2 regions of the Kurthia populi genome follow, and region 1 is predicted to be linked to the other one. Evidence: riboswitches for the same ligand, from Rfam matches in the RefSeq annotation. Region 1 holds a riboswitch; the other holds the start of a gene.
What was found. Region 1 has a riboswitch for thiamine pyrophosphate ahead of thiW (energy coupling factor transporter S component ThiW). Riboswitches for the same ligand answer to the same signal wherever they lie in the genome.

Region 1 (8,130 bases):
TTATAGCATGTCGCGGTCCCTCGTAACGCTTAAGAGACAACTTGCGATTAGTAAAACCCCTGCAATGACATAAAATTGACCGGTAAGTGACAATGGTAATAACGCCAGCCCCGATGAGCCAACGACCGTACCAAGCGAGAAGAACGCATAAAAATACCCGTACGCACGCCCTCTTGTTTGTTCGGTCGTTCCTTCAATAAGCATGCGATTCATTGCGGGGAATAATAGCGCAAAGCCAACACCATACAAGGCAAGTATCGCATAAAGGAACACTTGCGACGTTGTGATACTAATAAAAAACTGACTGATTCCAATAAAGGCAATCCCTAACACCATGAGCCATTTAGCAGACCATTTATCAAATACATAACGTGTTGGCAGTACAAATAATAAGACCGCCACAATGCCAAACATACTCATCAGCGTGCCACTTAACCGCGATTCATAGCCTAATAATTCGATACGAATTGGTAATAAATACGCCAGCGCCCCTTGTGACATCATCAGCAAAAAGGCCGCCATAAAGGCACGTATGGCGCGTGTATTCCAGCTAAACGTTTGTTGCGTCGTCTGCGATTTCTTTTTCACCGTTAGCTGGAAAAATATTAATGCCACAACGACAACGGCACCAATGATTGCGACCGTCATCAGCACAAATGGTACCGAGGTACGCGTTGCCACAATGCCGCTATAAGCTGGGCCTAAAATCGCCGCAATGCCGACAAAGGCACCCGTTAATGCCGACTGACTGCCCTGTGTTTGCTGGGCTGTTTGATTGGCGACAAGCGTAAAGGCGGCCGGTGTAATAAGTCCTGCCACAAAGCCATGACAGGCACGTAGTACGAGCAAGGTGGTCGGTGAATCAATAACCGTATATGCACATAATGATAGCACCGTAAGCATCAGTCCAATTATTGCAATACGCTTCGCTCCCACACGGTCAGTTAAAATACCCGACGCCATATTCCCAAACATATTCGTAAAGGAATACATCCCAACGACAAGTCCGGCTATCATCGTCGAAGCGCCTAATGACAGTGCAAAGGTACTCATGACGGGAAGCTGTGCGAATAAATCGAGAAACGTAAAGAAAATCGCACCATACAATAACCAAATTTGTTTAAATGGTTGCGGTCGATAACGTGCTTCAGCCCGCTTTATGTATCGATCGAATAAAAAGTTCCCAAATGGGATAAAGGCAACAAAGACCGCTACAATGGAATAAACAATGGGCCATTGCATACGTAACTGGGCCCACGCAATCGACGCGAGATACAACATAAAAATGGCGCCATGCAAACTGCCCATAATCGTTACCGCTAGTGGCAAATCCCACACATATTTTAGTGGCATCGCGACACCTAATAAAATTAATAGCGATAGGCCGTCTAAAATGCCCATCGTTCGTAAAAATTGCACAGCTTTTGAGTGCACAGTATTCCCTTCTTCCATTATTCATTACTAAAAAGTATACCGCATACTTGTCGCTATTGGCTTCTATTGTGCCTGTATTTGGCAATAAAAAAAGCCGACGTCGTTCATACGTCGGCTTTTACACTACTGAATCGCTAAATAGCGTGTTGGGACAGCTTTTAGTATCGCGAGCGCTAGCATGGCGCCTGTCACCGTCGACAATAAAAAGGACGGCATGAAAAATAACGCAGATACCGCGGGTGCATGCATAAAGAACATACTATAAGGTACCGCAACAAGGGATGCGATGATGCCTGTGCCAATTATTTCCCCACTGATTGCGGCTATGCGTCTTTTCGTTATCCTATAGAGCATACCTGCAAGCACTGCCCCTATAACACTTCCTGGAATGGCTAATAAAGTCCCCGTCCCCATCATCAGTCGAATAAGTGATGCCAATATAGCCTGTATAATTGCCGGAATCGGCCCTAGTGTTACCGTGCAAATAATGGTCATCATATGCTGAATGGGCGCCACTTTTGCCACACCAATCGGGATGCTCACAACACTTGAGCCGATAACACAAATCGCGATATACATCGCTAATAACGTCATTTTTTTCATATAAAAAGCCCCTCTCTTTCTGATGCGATTGCCAAAAGAAAAAGAGCCAGGCCCTTATTATCTTTGTAAGTTGCTTCCCTCCGCTAGTATGAACTAGATCAGGTTTCAAGGATTAAGCGGCTGTAGCGCTCTCTCAGTCAGTCACACTGACACTCCTAGCAATCGTCCCCGCTACTGTATCATAAAATTAGTCAAATGGATAGTCTAAGTCGTATAATTTTCGGTATCTTGCGTCATCTGCTAACAACTGTTCATGCGAACCTTTTACACGCACTCGACCATTTTCAAGCATATAAATGGTATCCATATGAGCCATTGCTGCTAAATGGTGTGTAATCCATACGACTGTTTTATTGCTAAGAACCTCAAATATCGTATGAATCAATTCCTGCTCAGTTACGGGGTCTAAACCAACAGTTGGCTCATCTAATAATACAATGGGCGTTTGCTGTAATAAAATACGAGCAAGCGCGATACGCTGACGTTCCCCACCAGAAAAGCGTGTGCCAAGTTCTTCGACACGCGTGTCATAGCCATGTGGTAATGTCTCAATCATCTCATGCAACTGAACTTTTTTCGCCGCTTCAATGACCTCCGCATCACTTGCCGAAACATTTCCAAGTCGAATATTATTCATAATCGTCGTATCAAATAAATACGGCTTTTGTTCTAAGACCGCGATAAGCTGTGATGTGTCATGACGTAGCGTATGCATATGCACGCCGTTAATCGTTACCGTACCAGCAGTCGGCTTATACGCCCCCAGTAATAACTTACCAAGCGTACTTTTACCGGTACCTGTTTTCCCTAAAATCGCGACTTTTTGACGTGGGTGCCATGTCATTGATACATCCCGGAGTACGGTCCTATTATCATATTGAAAAGCGACATTTGATATATCAACGGTATAAGGCCCAGTAGGTAATGTAGTGCATGGCTGTGCGTCTTCGCTTCGTCCCTCGACTTCCATAAGACGTGCAAATGACGTGTCATAACTTGGGAAATGGCTAATTGCATCGCTAATTGGCATAAACGCTTCAAGTAGCGGTAACGCAACAAGTACAAAGGCCGCAATCCACATTGGATGAAAAACAGCAGTTTGCGCCATGTCGCTTCCAAACATAACTAATAGAATCACTGACGCAGCAGCGACTACTTGAAAAACAATCGAACGTCGACGACTCGATGCTTCAATTTTTGCTTCTAGTCGGTCATAACGCGCAGCAATTTGTTGTTTCCCGGCAATCATTTGATCTGCACGACCGCTTAATTTCCAGTCTGTTGCACCCATTACAGCATCTGTTAAGTCATTATAAAGTTCCGCCCGCACTATTTTCATATCAAGCATATGTTGTCGATTGCGTTTTAATGCTACATATGGCAATACAAATACAAGGATGCCAAATAGCAAAGCTAACAACAAAGCATATGGAATGCTAAATACACCCAATGCGATAATCGCGATGCCATACAATATAAGTGCAAATAGCGCTGGGAAAATTGTTTTTAAATAAAAGTTTTGCAAATGCTCTAAGTCATCGGCCAGTAACCCTAATAAATCGCCGATTGCATAACGTTCTTTTAAAACGAGCGCCTGCGTCTCTAATCGTTGAAATAATCGCACGCGCATTTTTGATAACACGGCTAATACAAAGGAATGGCTTGCAAGCTGTTGTAAATAATTAAGTACGGGACGTGAAATCCCAAATGCACGTACTAAGACAATTGGCACGTAGACAAGCAAGATATTTTCAGGTCGTAATGACGACTTTGAAATTAAATATCCCGATGTAAACAAGAGTGCACATGCAGCAATGAGTGCACCCACGCCGAAAAGAATCGTCAATATAAGCAGGCCTTTATGCGCTTTTACATAAGGCTTAATCCAATCGTTCATGACATTTTCCTCCTTGTGCGGCAATAAGTGCAGCATAGTGACCTTGTTGTTTCATAAGTTGTTCATGGGTGCCAACTTCGACAATTTCACCATCATCAATGACAATAATCCGGTCCATATTGTGCATCCAATGCAAGCGATGCGTTGCAAAAAAGACAAGACGCTCGTCAAATAACGGTAATATGCGCTCCTTTAATTCCGCTTCCGTTTCGATATCTAGATGCGCGGTCGGTTCATCGAATAATAATATGCGGCGGTCTTCCAGAAAAGCACGTGCTAGCGCAATTCGTTGTTCTTGTCCTCCACTCAATATTCTTCCAGATTCCCCAATCCATTCATCTAAACCATGGGGCAATGCCTCAATTACTTCACGTAATCCCGCACGATCACAAGCCGCTATAATCGCCTCCTCACTCGCATGTGGTGTATAAAAGGCAATGTTATTGCGTAATGTATCGTGAAAAATATAAGGGTGTTGTGGAATATAATACAATTGGCGTTGCCAATCTGCATTGTATAACGATGGTAATACTTGACCATTAACCGTAATACGGCCGCCTGTCGTAGTTAAAAACCCTCCAAGTAATGATAATAACGTTGATTTCCCGGCACCTGACGCACCAATAATGCCAATTTTCTCATAGCCTTGTGCCGTTACATGCCACGCTTTTGGTATTACACGATCTTTAACACGGACGCCATCGAGCATTAATTGGCTTTTCTCATCCCACTGTGCTACCGGCGTATGGTCAAGCGATTGTCGGTGCTCCTCTAGTGCTTGTTGAATTGTCTTAAAAGCATTTTTCCCATCAAGTGTTGCATGATAATCACTACCAAACTCGCGAATTGGTGAAAAATAGTCCGGTGCCACAATGAGAACAGTTAATGCCGGTAATAACACGATTGTGCCATTAATTAAACCAAGCCCTAAAAACAATGCGACAATGGCAACGGATAAACTCGTAAAAAACTCGAGGGCAAATGTTGATAAAAAGGCCAAACGTAATGTGCTCATCGTTGCTTTGCGGTATTGTTCACTAACCCGCTCAATATTACGGTCATAACGTTTACTAAGTCCTAATACACGTAATGTCATAATGCCGCGTAAGGAATCTACGAAGTGGTTTGATAACTGTTCGTAGGACTCATACTGGCGATCAGCTTTTGCCTTTGCTGCAAGACCTACAAGTGCCAAGAAAAAAATGAGAATTGGTACGACGACAACCAATATGATTGCAGAACGCACATTTTCTGTCCAAACGAAGATGGCAATCATTAACGGAATCACCATCATATTAATAAGCTTCGGTAAAAAGAGCTTAATATACGTTTCCACATTACGAATCCCTTCAACGGCTAATGTCACCGTTTGTCCGGTTGCAGTACGCTGCGATCCTACATCAAAAATATGATGTAGTAAATCATTGCGTAAATGATGCCCCATTTTTTTCGCATAGGCCGTAATAAAGCGTTCACGTAAGGCAACAATGACTTGTTTGCCAATAAAACACACCGCAAATAACAATAAAAGAAGCCACTGTTCAGACAGCGGCTCGTTGTGGAAAACATGCGTAATCGCTGTCGCTAAATAAATGGCTTGTAGGATGGTCATCGTGCCCTGCAACAGGGCTAGTACCCCTAAGCATACAAATACCCCTTTAATGCGTGGTAATGTAAATAGCGCTCGATCGATCATGTTCTCCATCTCCTATTTCTTTGTTGGGTGAATCCGTTTACGGAAAATATAGTAACTCCAAATTTGATACCCTAAAACGAATGGTAATAAGACGACTGAAATTTTTGTCATAACAGATAAGGTGTAATCGCCTGATGACGCATTATCAATCGTTAAATTAAATGCGGGGTCAATCGAGCTAATCATGACGCGTGGGAACAACCCAACGAATAACATGATGACAACCGAGGCAAAAGCAAGACCAGTCATCGTAAAAGCAATGCTTTCCTTTTTCTTTGTCGCAAATGCCCAGGCAAGTAATGTACATGCTACTGTAATCGCTAAAAATACTGGTGTAGCAACCGGTCGTACTGTAAAGAAGTCCGTGCTCGTGTACGTTAAGACAGCGAAGACAACCTCGCCTGCTAATAACACGATAAAGAGCTTGCTTAACATTTGGCGTGCGCGCTCACGTACAACGCCTTCTGTACGAATCCCGATAAACGTTAATCCGTGAACGAGCGATAAGAGCATAACCGCTACACCACCAACGACAGAATAAACGTTCACGTAATCTGTAAATGTGCCGAATAAATGCATATCTTTATCGATTGGCATTCCTTGCACAAGACTCGTAAATAACATCCCTAGTAAAAACGGTGCGAGTGCACTACTACCAAAAATAAGCCAGTGCCAATAGTTAATATATTTATCGGTATGTGTGTGGTGACTATATTCAATCGCCACACCACGTGCGATTAAGACAAGTAAGAAAATAACGAACAATGTGTAGTAACCTGAAAACATCGTTGCATACCAGCTAGGGAACGCCGCAAATAACGCCCCACCTGCTGTAATGAGCCAAACTTCATTGGCATCCCAGAACGGTCCAATTGTTGACATTAATTGATTGCGTTCATTTTTATTTTTGGCAATTAGGCGCGTTGACATGCCGACGCCAAAGTCAAAACCTTCTAAGAAGAAAAATCCAGTAAATAATACGGCGATTAAGATAAACCAAAATACAGTTAAATCCATTATTTAAACGCCTCCTTATCCATTAAATCAACATTTTCTTGCTTTGGTGCTGTATCGATAATTGACGGTCCTTGTTTTGCGACGCGTGCAACCATGTAAATCATAATAATCGCTAAAATAACATAGGCGGTACTAAATGAAATCGTTGAGAATAATAATTGTCCCATTGAAACGTTTGGTGACACCGATTGCGCCGTTGTATAGTAGCCAAACACCGTCCAAGGTTGGCGACCAATTTCCGTCATAATCCAACCTGCTGTATTCGCAATAAATGGTGCTGCCATCGCAAACATCATTGTTCGCAGGAACCATGTTGGTGTTGCCAAAATACCTTTTCGACGATTACCGAACCATAAACCAAGTATTGATAATACGAGCATGACACCACCGAAGCCTGCCATAATACGGAAACTCCAAAATACAGGCCATACAGGTGGAATGTAGTCTACACCTTCACCATATTTTTCTTCGTATTTCGCTTGCAGTGTTTTCATCCCTTCCACAGAGCCACTGAATTCACCATATGCTAAATAACTTAACGCAAATGGTAAGTCGATATTCCACGTATTTTTTTCCTCTTGTTGGTCACCGATGGCTAAAATTGTCCATGCTGCCGGGTCCTCTGAGTCATCCCAAAGCGCTTCAGAAGCGGCCATTTTCATTGGTTGTGAGTCCATTAAATGTTTTGCTTGTGCGTGTCCAGAAAATGCAATCGCAAGTGACGCGATCGCCGCAACAATCATTGAGACGTTAAATGATGTTTTGAAAAACTCGACGTCTTTTTTCTTTAACAAGTTATAGGCACTAATCCCACCGATAACGAATGCGCCAGTTGCTAATGCGCCAAATACAGTATGCGGGAATTCCACTTGAAGCTGTGGATTTGTTAACAGCGCCATAAAGTCTGTTAATACCGCTTTGCCATCTTGAATTTCAAAGCCTACAGGTTCTTGCATAAATGAGTTGGCTGCTAAAATCCAAAGCGCCGATAGTAATGTCCCAATACTAACGAGCCATGCAGAAACGGTTATGACCCAATCGGGTAATTTGCCGCGTCCAAACATCCAAATACCGATAAATGTAGATTCCATAAAGAATGCTAAAAGTGCTTCTACTGCTAATGGTGCGCCGAATACGTCACCCATAAAGCGCGAATATTCAGACCAGTTCATGCCGAATTGGAATTCTTGTAAAATCCCTGTTACAACGCCTATCGCAAAGGATAGTAAAAAAATCTTACCCCAGAATTTTGCCATGCGTAAGTATTCTGCTTTTTTCTTAAATAAATACATCGTTTCGAAGATCGCGACGATAAAAATAGTCCCAATCGAAAGCGGAACGAAGAAGAAGTGAAAAATCGTTGTCAGTGCATATTGCACACGAGCCAACTCTAAAACATCCATTGTGCATCCTCCTTTTTTTGAAGCTTGTCATTTATTTTTACAGTTACAGTATACTGCACAATTTTAAGAAAAATAACCTA
Region 2 (8,130 bases), on a different contig from region 1:
AAAAGAATCAATGCTTTCTATTTTAGAAATGATTCGTCGCTCTCTTGAAAACTGTCCACCAGAACTAGCCGGGGACATTGTCGAGGAAGGCATTGTTCTTACAGGTGGCGGTTCATTACTTAAAGGCATGACAGAATGGTTACGTGAAGTATTATTAGTTCCTGTTCATCTTGCCCCGTCTCCACTTGAATCTGTTGCCATCGGTACAGGTCGCTCAATCGACTCACTTGATTTAGTATCAAAATCAAAAATCAAATAGTCCAGTAAAAAAACATGCCGAAGCATGTTTTTTTATTTCTGTTATATAGCACTTTATTTTTCAAACTTTCTGATAAATAAACAAAATTTTATAGTCCAACGCCATTATTGTCTAATTTGTGTCAAAGTAATATATTTTTATACTAATTTTCGATACAATAAAAAATGTGTACTAACACAAATTCAGATTTTTTCTGACATAAAGGGGGAAATATCATAATGGCAGTATTAGATGATATTTTAGATTTTAACGGTACGTTCGTAGAAGAAAAACAATATGAACCTTACATCACAAGCAAATATCCAGACAAGCACTATGTAATCTTAACGTGTATGGATACGCGCCTTGTAGAACTTTTACCAAAAGCAATGAACATTCATAATGGGGATGTAAAAATGGTTAAAAGTGCTGGCGCAACAGTGAGTCACCCATTCGGTGGTATCATGCGTAGTCTTCTTGTTGCAATCTATGCTCTACAAGCAGATGAAATCTTCGTTGTTGGTCACTATGACTGCGGTATGAGTGCCGTAGATCCAGCAGTTGTCCTAGAAAATATGAAACAACGTGGCATCAGCGTAGAAACAATTAAAAACGTTCAATATTCTGGCGTTGACTTAAACCAATGGCTAAAAGGCTTTGGCGATGTAACGAAAAACGTTGAACATAGTGTAGACGTTATCCGTAACCACCCATTAGTATCAAAAGAAATTCCTGTACATGGCTTAGTAATTGATCCTGAAACAGGAAAACTTGATTTAGTAACAAGTGGTTACACAGACTAATTTAAATTTTTGATTGAGTTAGACTCAACTAAAAAAGAGGCTTTGACATACGTGTAAAAACAACCTCTCATATGAACATAAGAAAAACCGGAATCGCGCCAAAGTGCGGTTCCGGTTTTTCGTTATGAACGCTAAAAAAGGAACATGACGTGTTTTGTACCAGTCTCTTCTTTTATTGATTCAACAGCGCTTTATAGCGTTTCCACCAGCGTCTAAAGGTGGCCTTACCCTTTCAATAAACGTCTTCAAGTAATGCGTACATATAATGGTCTTCCCACTCTCCATTCACATATAGCAGTTGCTTCAAGAGGCCCTCTTGGTCAAATTTTGCCTTTTCTAGCACACGCACAGAGCCGACATTTTTCGGTGATACATAAGCTTCTAAACGGTGAATCCCAATATCCTCAAACGCAAAGCGACAAATAAGCTCCAGTGCCTCTGTCGCAATCCCTTTTCCCGTCTGGGCCTCATCCAATGAATACCCAACAAATGCACTCGAGAAAGGCAAGCGTTTAATAGCATAAATCGAAATATGACCAATGAGCTCCTGCGAACCGCGTAAAAAAATACCAAAACTAAATTCTCTACGCATCTGCATTTGACGAATGGATTCTTGAATTTTACGCAATTGAATTTTCTCCGTGTAATACTCCGAAGGATGCCTCGGCTCATAAATAGACCAATACACTTTATTGCGGCGTACAAGTTCCGTCATCTGACGAACATCCTCTTCTTGTAACGTCCGTAAAAAACATTGTTCTCCGTTTAAAACGACCATCGCTACACCTTCTCTTTATCTACGGCGTGTCAGGTTAAACTTCTTTTGAAACTGCCTCTGCAGGGTCTGTGATTGTGAGACCACGTTTTTCACATTCTGCTGTGACATGTTTAATAACTTGTTTCAACACTTCAATACGCGCGTATTTTTTATCATTACCCTCTATTAATACCCACGGTGCATTCTTTTTATCCGTTTTTTCAAACATTTCATCAGCAGCTTCTACGTATAAAGGCCATTTTTCACGATTGCGCCAATCCTCATCTGTTAATTTCCATTGCTTATACGGATCTTCTTTACGGTCTTTAAAACGTTGAAGTTGCTCTTCCTCTGAAATCTGCACCCAAAATTTTAACACAATATAATTATCATCTGTTAGCACTTTTTCAAACTGATTTAATTCTTCGTAGGCACGTTTCCATTCTTTTTTCTTCGCAAAGCCCTCAATACGTTCAACGAGCACACGACCATACCATGTGCGGTCAAAAATACCGATTTGACCTCTTGCAGGTAGTCGATTCCAAAAACGTTGTAAATGATTGTATTTCAATTCCTCTGGTGTTGGTGCAGCAATCGGATGTACGATATAACCACGTGGGTCAAGACGCTCTGTTAGTCGTTTGATGGCGCCACCTTTACCAGCTGCATCCATTCCTTCAAAGCCTAAAATTAAGCCAATATCATGCTTAAATAAAAACTGTTGAATGTTCAACATTTCATATTGTAGCTTCTTTAATTCCTTTTTATACGAAATTTGGTCACTCAACTTTTTCGATAAATCTAGCTTGTCAATTTTTTGTACCAACTTCATCGCTCCCTTTAGTAGATTACATATATTTTACAGCTATGCAGTGCTAAAGCGCAATATATGCGTATGTTCGAAGAATGTTCACAGAAATGAAAATTGTTGCACGCGATTCATGAGGTATACTAATACGTATATCTTTATTTTTAGGAGGGGTTATCATTGGGCAGATTTTTAATTGTTCTGTTGGCGTTCATCGCTTTATTTATCGCCAGCTTATCTGCTTATGCACTACCACTCAACAATCATACGGCACTTGAACTGGCCTACAGTTATAAAATATTAATGTTTCCAGCTCTATACGTTTATTGGCTATTCCCAGGCGCTTTGATATTACTCGCTTATTGGGTTTTTGCGCAATGGCAAAAGCGCCATACAGCTTCTGCACTAACACTCACGCAAGCCATTTTATTTGCGATAAGCTCGATTGTATTTATCGTTTGGATTAATTTATGGCATTATGAGCAATTTATTCTTGCACTTGCGGCACTAGCTGTGATCTCTATCTGCTTATTCATACTGTATTTAACCTACCCATTAACAGAGAATAAAATGAATGGACGCCTGCCAATTTCAATTGCATTTGCTGCTATAGCATTCCTCACTTTTTTAACTATCGGCTTCCTGTTTATTTCGAATAACCTCATTGATTTTGGCCTTAGTCGTCAGCTATGGGCTGTTGTATTGTTAACGTGTGCAGCCGCACTTGCACTCGCAATCCGCTTCCATCTTTATGACGCCGCCTTTCCCGCTGTATTCATTTGGTTTTTAATTGGTGTAGCCATTGCTAATACTTTCAATGAATTGCTTGTCACAACAGCTGCATTATTTTTAAGCGGCGTCTTGATTGTTGGGATCATTTTCATACGCAAACGTTTGCCATCTAACGCAAATAAAAAAAGACTGTAACAGAAGAAACGCTTCCGCTACAGTCTTTTTTTATTGAAATTAATCGATTTTTGTTGTTAATACAGGACCATTTTTCGTTACGATAACTGTATGTTCTAATTGTGCAACAAATGATTTATCTGGTGTTAAGAATGCCCAGCCATCTGTGCCCTCTACGATGTTTTCAGCAGCTTGAGAAATGAATGGTTCTACAGCGAAAACCATGCCTTCTTTCATCATTGTTGCATCCCATGCATCATAGTAGTTTAAAACGTATTGAGGTTCTTCATGTAATGAATGACCTACACCATGGCCTGTTAAGTTCATGATTACTTTTAAACCTTTATCATGTGCTTCACGTTCTACAGCTTTACCGATTTGGTTCAAGCGCGCACCTGGTTTAATTTTTGCCATTGCGCGGTCAAATGAGCTTTGAGCCACATCGCAAAGGATTTGAAGTTCTGGTTTTTCAACATCGCCTACAACAAATGATACACCTGTATCTGCATAGAAACCGTCTACATGGCCTGATACATCAATGTTAATCATATCGCCTTCTTGTAGTTTACGGTTGTCCGGAATACCATGGGCAACACATTCATTTACACTAATACATGTATAACCTGGGAAGTCATATTCTGCTTTAGGGCCTGATACAGCACCTTTTTCTTCGAATAATTTACCAGCTAATTCATCTAATTCTTTTGTTGTCACACCAGGTTTTGTCGCATTTTTAAGGGCGTCACGAATTTCAGCCATTGCACGGCCTGCTTTCATTAACGCATCAAATTCTTCTTGCGTTTTCACAATCATCGTTCAAGATCTCCTTTATATTGAATCTTCTTCTACTATATCACACTTTTTTCATGACGAAAAAGGAACTGAATTAATTCAGTTCCTTCGTTTCTTTATCGTTTTTTAGGCTCCAATAGTTTCGGTGCCTTTGTCATGAGTAGACTAACAATCGCTGCCGTTAAAATAATGGCTGGCACCATGTACGAACCATTATAGACAATCGTATAAATTAGTGGATTTTGGTCACCCGCATATTCAGAGAAGAATACATAGCCAGCTGTTGCATGAGCTACATAGCGAATTAAACCGCCGATAATCGTCCCTATTGTAATGTACAAGGCCTTCTCACTCGCTGTTTGGGCACGTGTAACAAGTGGACGTAAAAGCCCTGCAAGCCCTACTACAGTAAACGCAAAGAAGTAATCAATAAAGCCTTGTAGCGGTGTTAAAATAAAGCCGCCAAACATCGCATTCATCGTACCGATTAATAAGCCCGTCACAAGCCCTGCCACTGTGCCCCAGCGAAACGCCATAATGACGATTGGCACCATCACAAGACTAATCGAGCCGCCCTGTGGCCATAAGCTAAATGTCAGCTTATCTAAAATAATACCGATGGCCGCGAAAATGGCGATTTCGACCATCATTAATAAATTTTTACTGTTCAATCCCTTCAACCTCCAATGTTGATGTACAAATCAAACCAGTTGGATTAGATAGATATGAAAAAAGCGATGCCAGGGAAAGATCCCTGACATCGCATAGCGTCAGCTGTCTATCCACATTCCTTCGCAAGCATTAACTTACAGGTTCTAAGGGTTAGAAGTCGCACTTCACTCTCAGCTATTTTAATAGCTCCCCTTGTGGTTGTTACATCTCGTTTATTGAACAACCCTATTGTACGGAAAAATGCTCAAGCTTTCAACCTTTTTGAAACTTTTCACACGCGCTTCCGTAAATAAGATGAACCGTTTATTCACAATATTGTACAAGCAATTAAAGTACTGTACGTTTAAAGAAATTCAACAACGGTAATACTATACTAACTACTAAAAAGTGAGGTTATGCATAATGAACTTAAAAAAAGTAATTAGCACAGCTGTTAAATTAGCACCTGTCGTTTATCCAATCGTGAAAAAAGTATTAAATAATAAAAAAGCGTCACAATCTACAAATCGCCGTTAAGGACATTTAAAAAGAGACTGGGACAAAACACGTCATGTTTCTTTTTTAGCGTTCACAACGAAAAACCGGAACTGCGCCATAGCGCGGTTCCGGTTTTTCTTATGCTCATAGGAGCGGTTATTTTTAGATGTATGTCAAAGTCTATTTTCTTTTTATTAAAATGCCCAAGCACCTTTACGGAATACAGCTTCTACTGTCCCGTCTGCATGGATGCCATCGATGTCCATTTCCGCACTACCGACCATAAAGTCTTCATGTGTAATTGAAACATTGATGCCTGCTTTATCCATTTCCTCTTCAGATAGCTCGCTACCACCCTCATAACAAGTTGGATATGCTGCACCAATTGCGATATGATTGGATGCATTTTCATCAAATAATGTGTTGTAATAAAGTAAGCCAGATGCTGAAATTGGTGATTCATGTGGTACAAGTGCGATTTCACCAATGTATTTAGAGCCTTCATCCGCTTTAATCAACTCATTTAATAATTCCTCACCTTGCTGTGCCTCTGCTTTCACAATCACGCCATTTTCAAAAGTTAATTTGAAGTTGTCGATAATATTCCCTTGATAGACAAGTGGTTTTGTTGATGACACATAGCCGTTTACATCGTATTTAGATGGCAATGTAAAGACTTCCTCTGTTGGCATATTTGCGACGAATTCAGTGCCTTGTGGTGTTTTACTAGAGCCAGTTGCCCAAATGTGTTTGTCTGGTAAGCCAACAATTAAATCCGTACCTGGCGCTGTGTAATGTAATTTAGCAAAATGCTTTTCATTCATTAAATCACCGCGCACATGTAAGTTTTTCAAGTGAGCTTGCCAGTTTTCAACGGCGCTACCTTCACCGATACGTACCGTTTTGAAGATTGCTTCCCACATTGCAGGAACTTGTTCTTCTTCAGGTAATTCAGGGAATACTTTCGCTGCCCATTTTTTCGACGGAATCGCAATGATTGACCATGCGATTTTATCATTCATTACAGCATCACGATAGTTTTCTAATGCTTTACCTGACGCTTTTTGGTTTGCTGAAATTTTTTCAACAGGGATGCCAGCCATTAAGTCTGGATCTGCTGCATCAATCCAAAGAAGTGCGCCACCACGTTCAATCAACTCATCACGTTGCTCTGTAATCCAACGAGGGAATTTTTCAAACTCTTCTACTGATGCATTTTCAAATAATTGTCGTGCGACTACATCATCTGAGTAGTTCACGGTTACGCGTGCTGCGCCAGCTTTATATGCTTCTTTCACAACTAAACGAGTAAACTCGATTGTATCCACTGTTGTGTTAATTAAAAGCGTTTGACCTTGCTGAATGTTTGTCCCTACTTTTACAGCAAGCTCAGCAAATTGAGCTAATTTTTCTTCGAATGTCATCATTAATCGACCCCTTAGCGTTTTTTATATGGACGTTTGCTGCCATCATTCTTTTTGTATGAGCCGCTACGAGTACCTTCGTTATCATACTTTTTGAATGAGCGATTTTCTTCGCCGTTCTTTTTATATGAGCGTTTACCTTCATCATTTTTTTTATATGAATTTTCATCATACTTTTTGAATGGGCGTTTGCCTTCGTCCTTACGAGTAGTGTCACCGTCATAACGTTTTTTGTACGGTTTATCGTCATATTTACGTTCTGAACGGTTATCATACTGCTTATTATAGTCTTTCTTTTTAGAATTGTCAGAGTTTCTGCCTTTTTTCGCAGGACCAGCTGAATAAAAACCTTTCCCTTTTACGAGACCGCCTTTATCCCAAATCTTTTCAGTCGGTTTTTCATCTAATGAACGGGTGATTTGTTTATATTGTTTTTCAGAAGGACCTACTAATAATGTTAGCACTTCACCGCTTTTCCCTGCACGACCTGTACGACCTGAACGGTGTGTGTATTGCTCTTGTGAAACCGGTACATCCACATGAATAACATGCGTTAAGCCTTCTACATCTAATCCACGCGCTGCAACATCTGTCGCGATTAGCACGCGTGCCTCCCCTTTACGGAATGCATCAAGTGCTCTTTTGCGCTCTTCTTTTTTCATATCTGCATGAAGTGTCACGATTGGTGCTTGGCGGTAATGTAACTTCGTTTCTTTCATTAATAATTGATCTAAATTATTAACAAAAGCTATCGCACGTAGGCCTTCTTGGTTTGATAGACGGCGCAGCATATCTGTTTTTTCACGTTCTTGCATTTTAATAAATGAATGCGTCACAATACCTTGGTCTGGCATGTCTTCTAAGCTTACTTTGAAGCGTTTTGGCGTTTTCATTAATTGCTCTGCTACTAATTTAATTTCATCGGTAATTGTTGCAGAGACAACAACTACTTGACGGTCATGATTGGCCCCATCAATAAACTGTTTTACGATAACACGTGATTCACGGCCTAATAATTGGTCCCCTTCATCAAGAACGATATGATGTAGTTCGTGTAATTTTAATTTTTTCGCACGCACTAATTCATTTAAGCGACCTGGTGTCCCAATCGCAATCGTCGGTTTTTTCTTTAATTTTTCAATTTGACGTTGTGTATTTGCGCCACCAATCAGTGGGACAACAGTAATATCTGTGCCGGCAATCCATTGACGTGCTACTTCGGTAATTTGCATACAAAGCTCTTGTGACGGAGC

Region 2: another riboswitch for thiamine pyrophosphate. It lies ahead of thiT (energy-coupled thiamine transporter ThiT); the one in region 1 lies ahead of thiW (energy coupling factor transporter S component ThiW).

What each region holds. Positions count from the first base shown of each region.
Region 1 is NZ_JBHUOR010000143.1:27,720-35,849, forward strand. It holds gene ACFSY7_RS19815 (MFS transporter) at 1-1,452, opposite strand; gene thiW (energy coupling factor transporter S component ThiW) at 1,558-2,037, opposite strand; TPP riboswitch at 2,096-2,204, opposite strand; gene cydC (thiol reductant ABC exporter subunit CydC) at 2,225-3,934, opposite strand; gene cydD (thiol reductant ABC exporter subunit CydD) at 3,918-5,627, opposite strand; gene cydB (cytochrome d ubiquinol oxidase subunit II) at 5,643-6,647, opposite strand; gene ACFSY7_RS19840 (cytochrome ubiquinol oxidase subunit I) at 6,647-8,050, opposite strand.
Region 2 is NZ_JBHUOR010000117.1:441-8,570, reverse strand. It holds gene mreBH (rod-share determining protein MreBH) at 1-259, shown strand, start outside; gene ACFSY7_RS13265 (beta-class carbonic anhydrase) at 478-1,041, shown strand; gene ACFSY7_RS13260 (GNAT family N-acetyltransferase) at 1,274-1,819, opposite strand; gene ACFSY7_RS13255 (polyphosphate kinase 2 family protein) at 1,854-2,630, opposite strand; gene ACFSY7_RS13250 (tryptophan-rich sensory protein) at 2,787-3,533, shown strand; gene map (type I methionyl aminopeptidase) at 3,573-4,325, opposite strand; gene thiT (energy-coupled thiamine transporter ThiT) at 4,421-4,975, opposite strand; TPP riboswitch at 5,075-5,179, opposite strand; gene ACFSY7_RS13235 (hypothetical protein) at 5,379-5,492, shown strand; gene ACFSY7_RS13230 (aminopeptidase) at 5,648-6,877, opposite strand; partial or broken gene ACFSY7_RS13225 (DEAD/DEAH box helicase) at 7,231-8,130, opposite strand, start outside.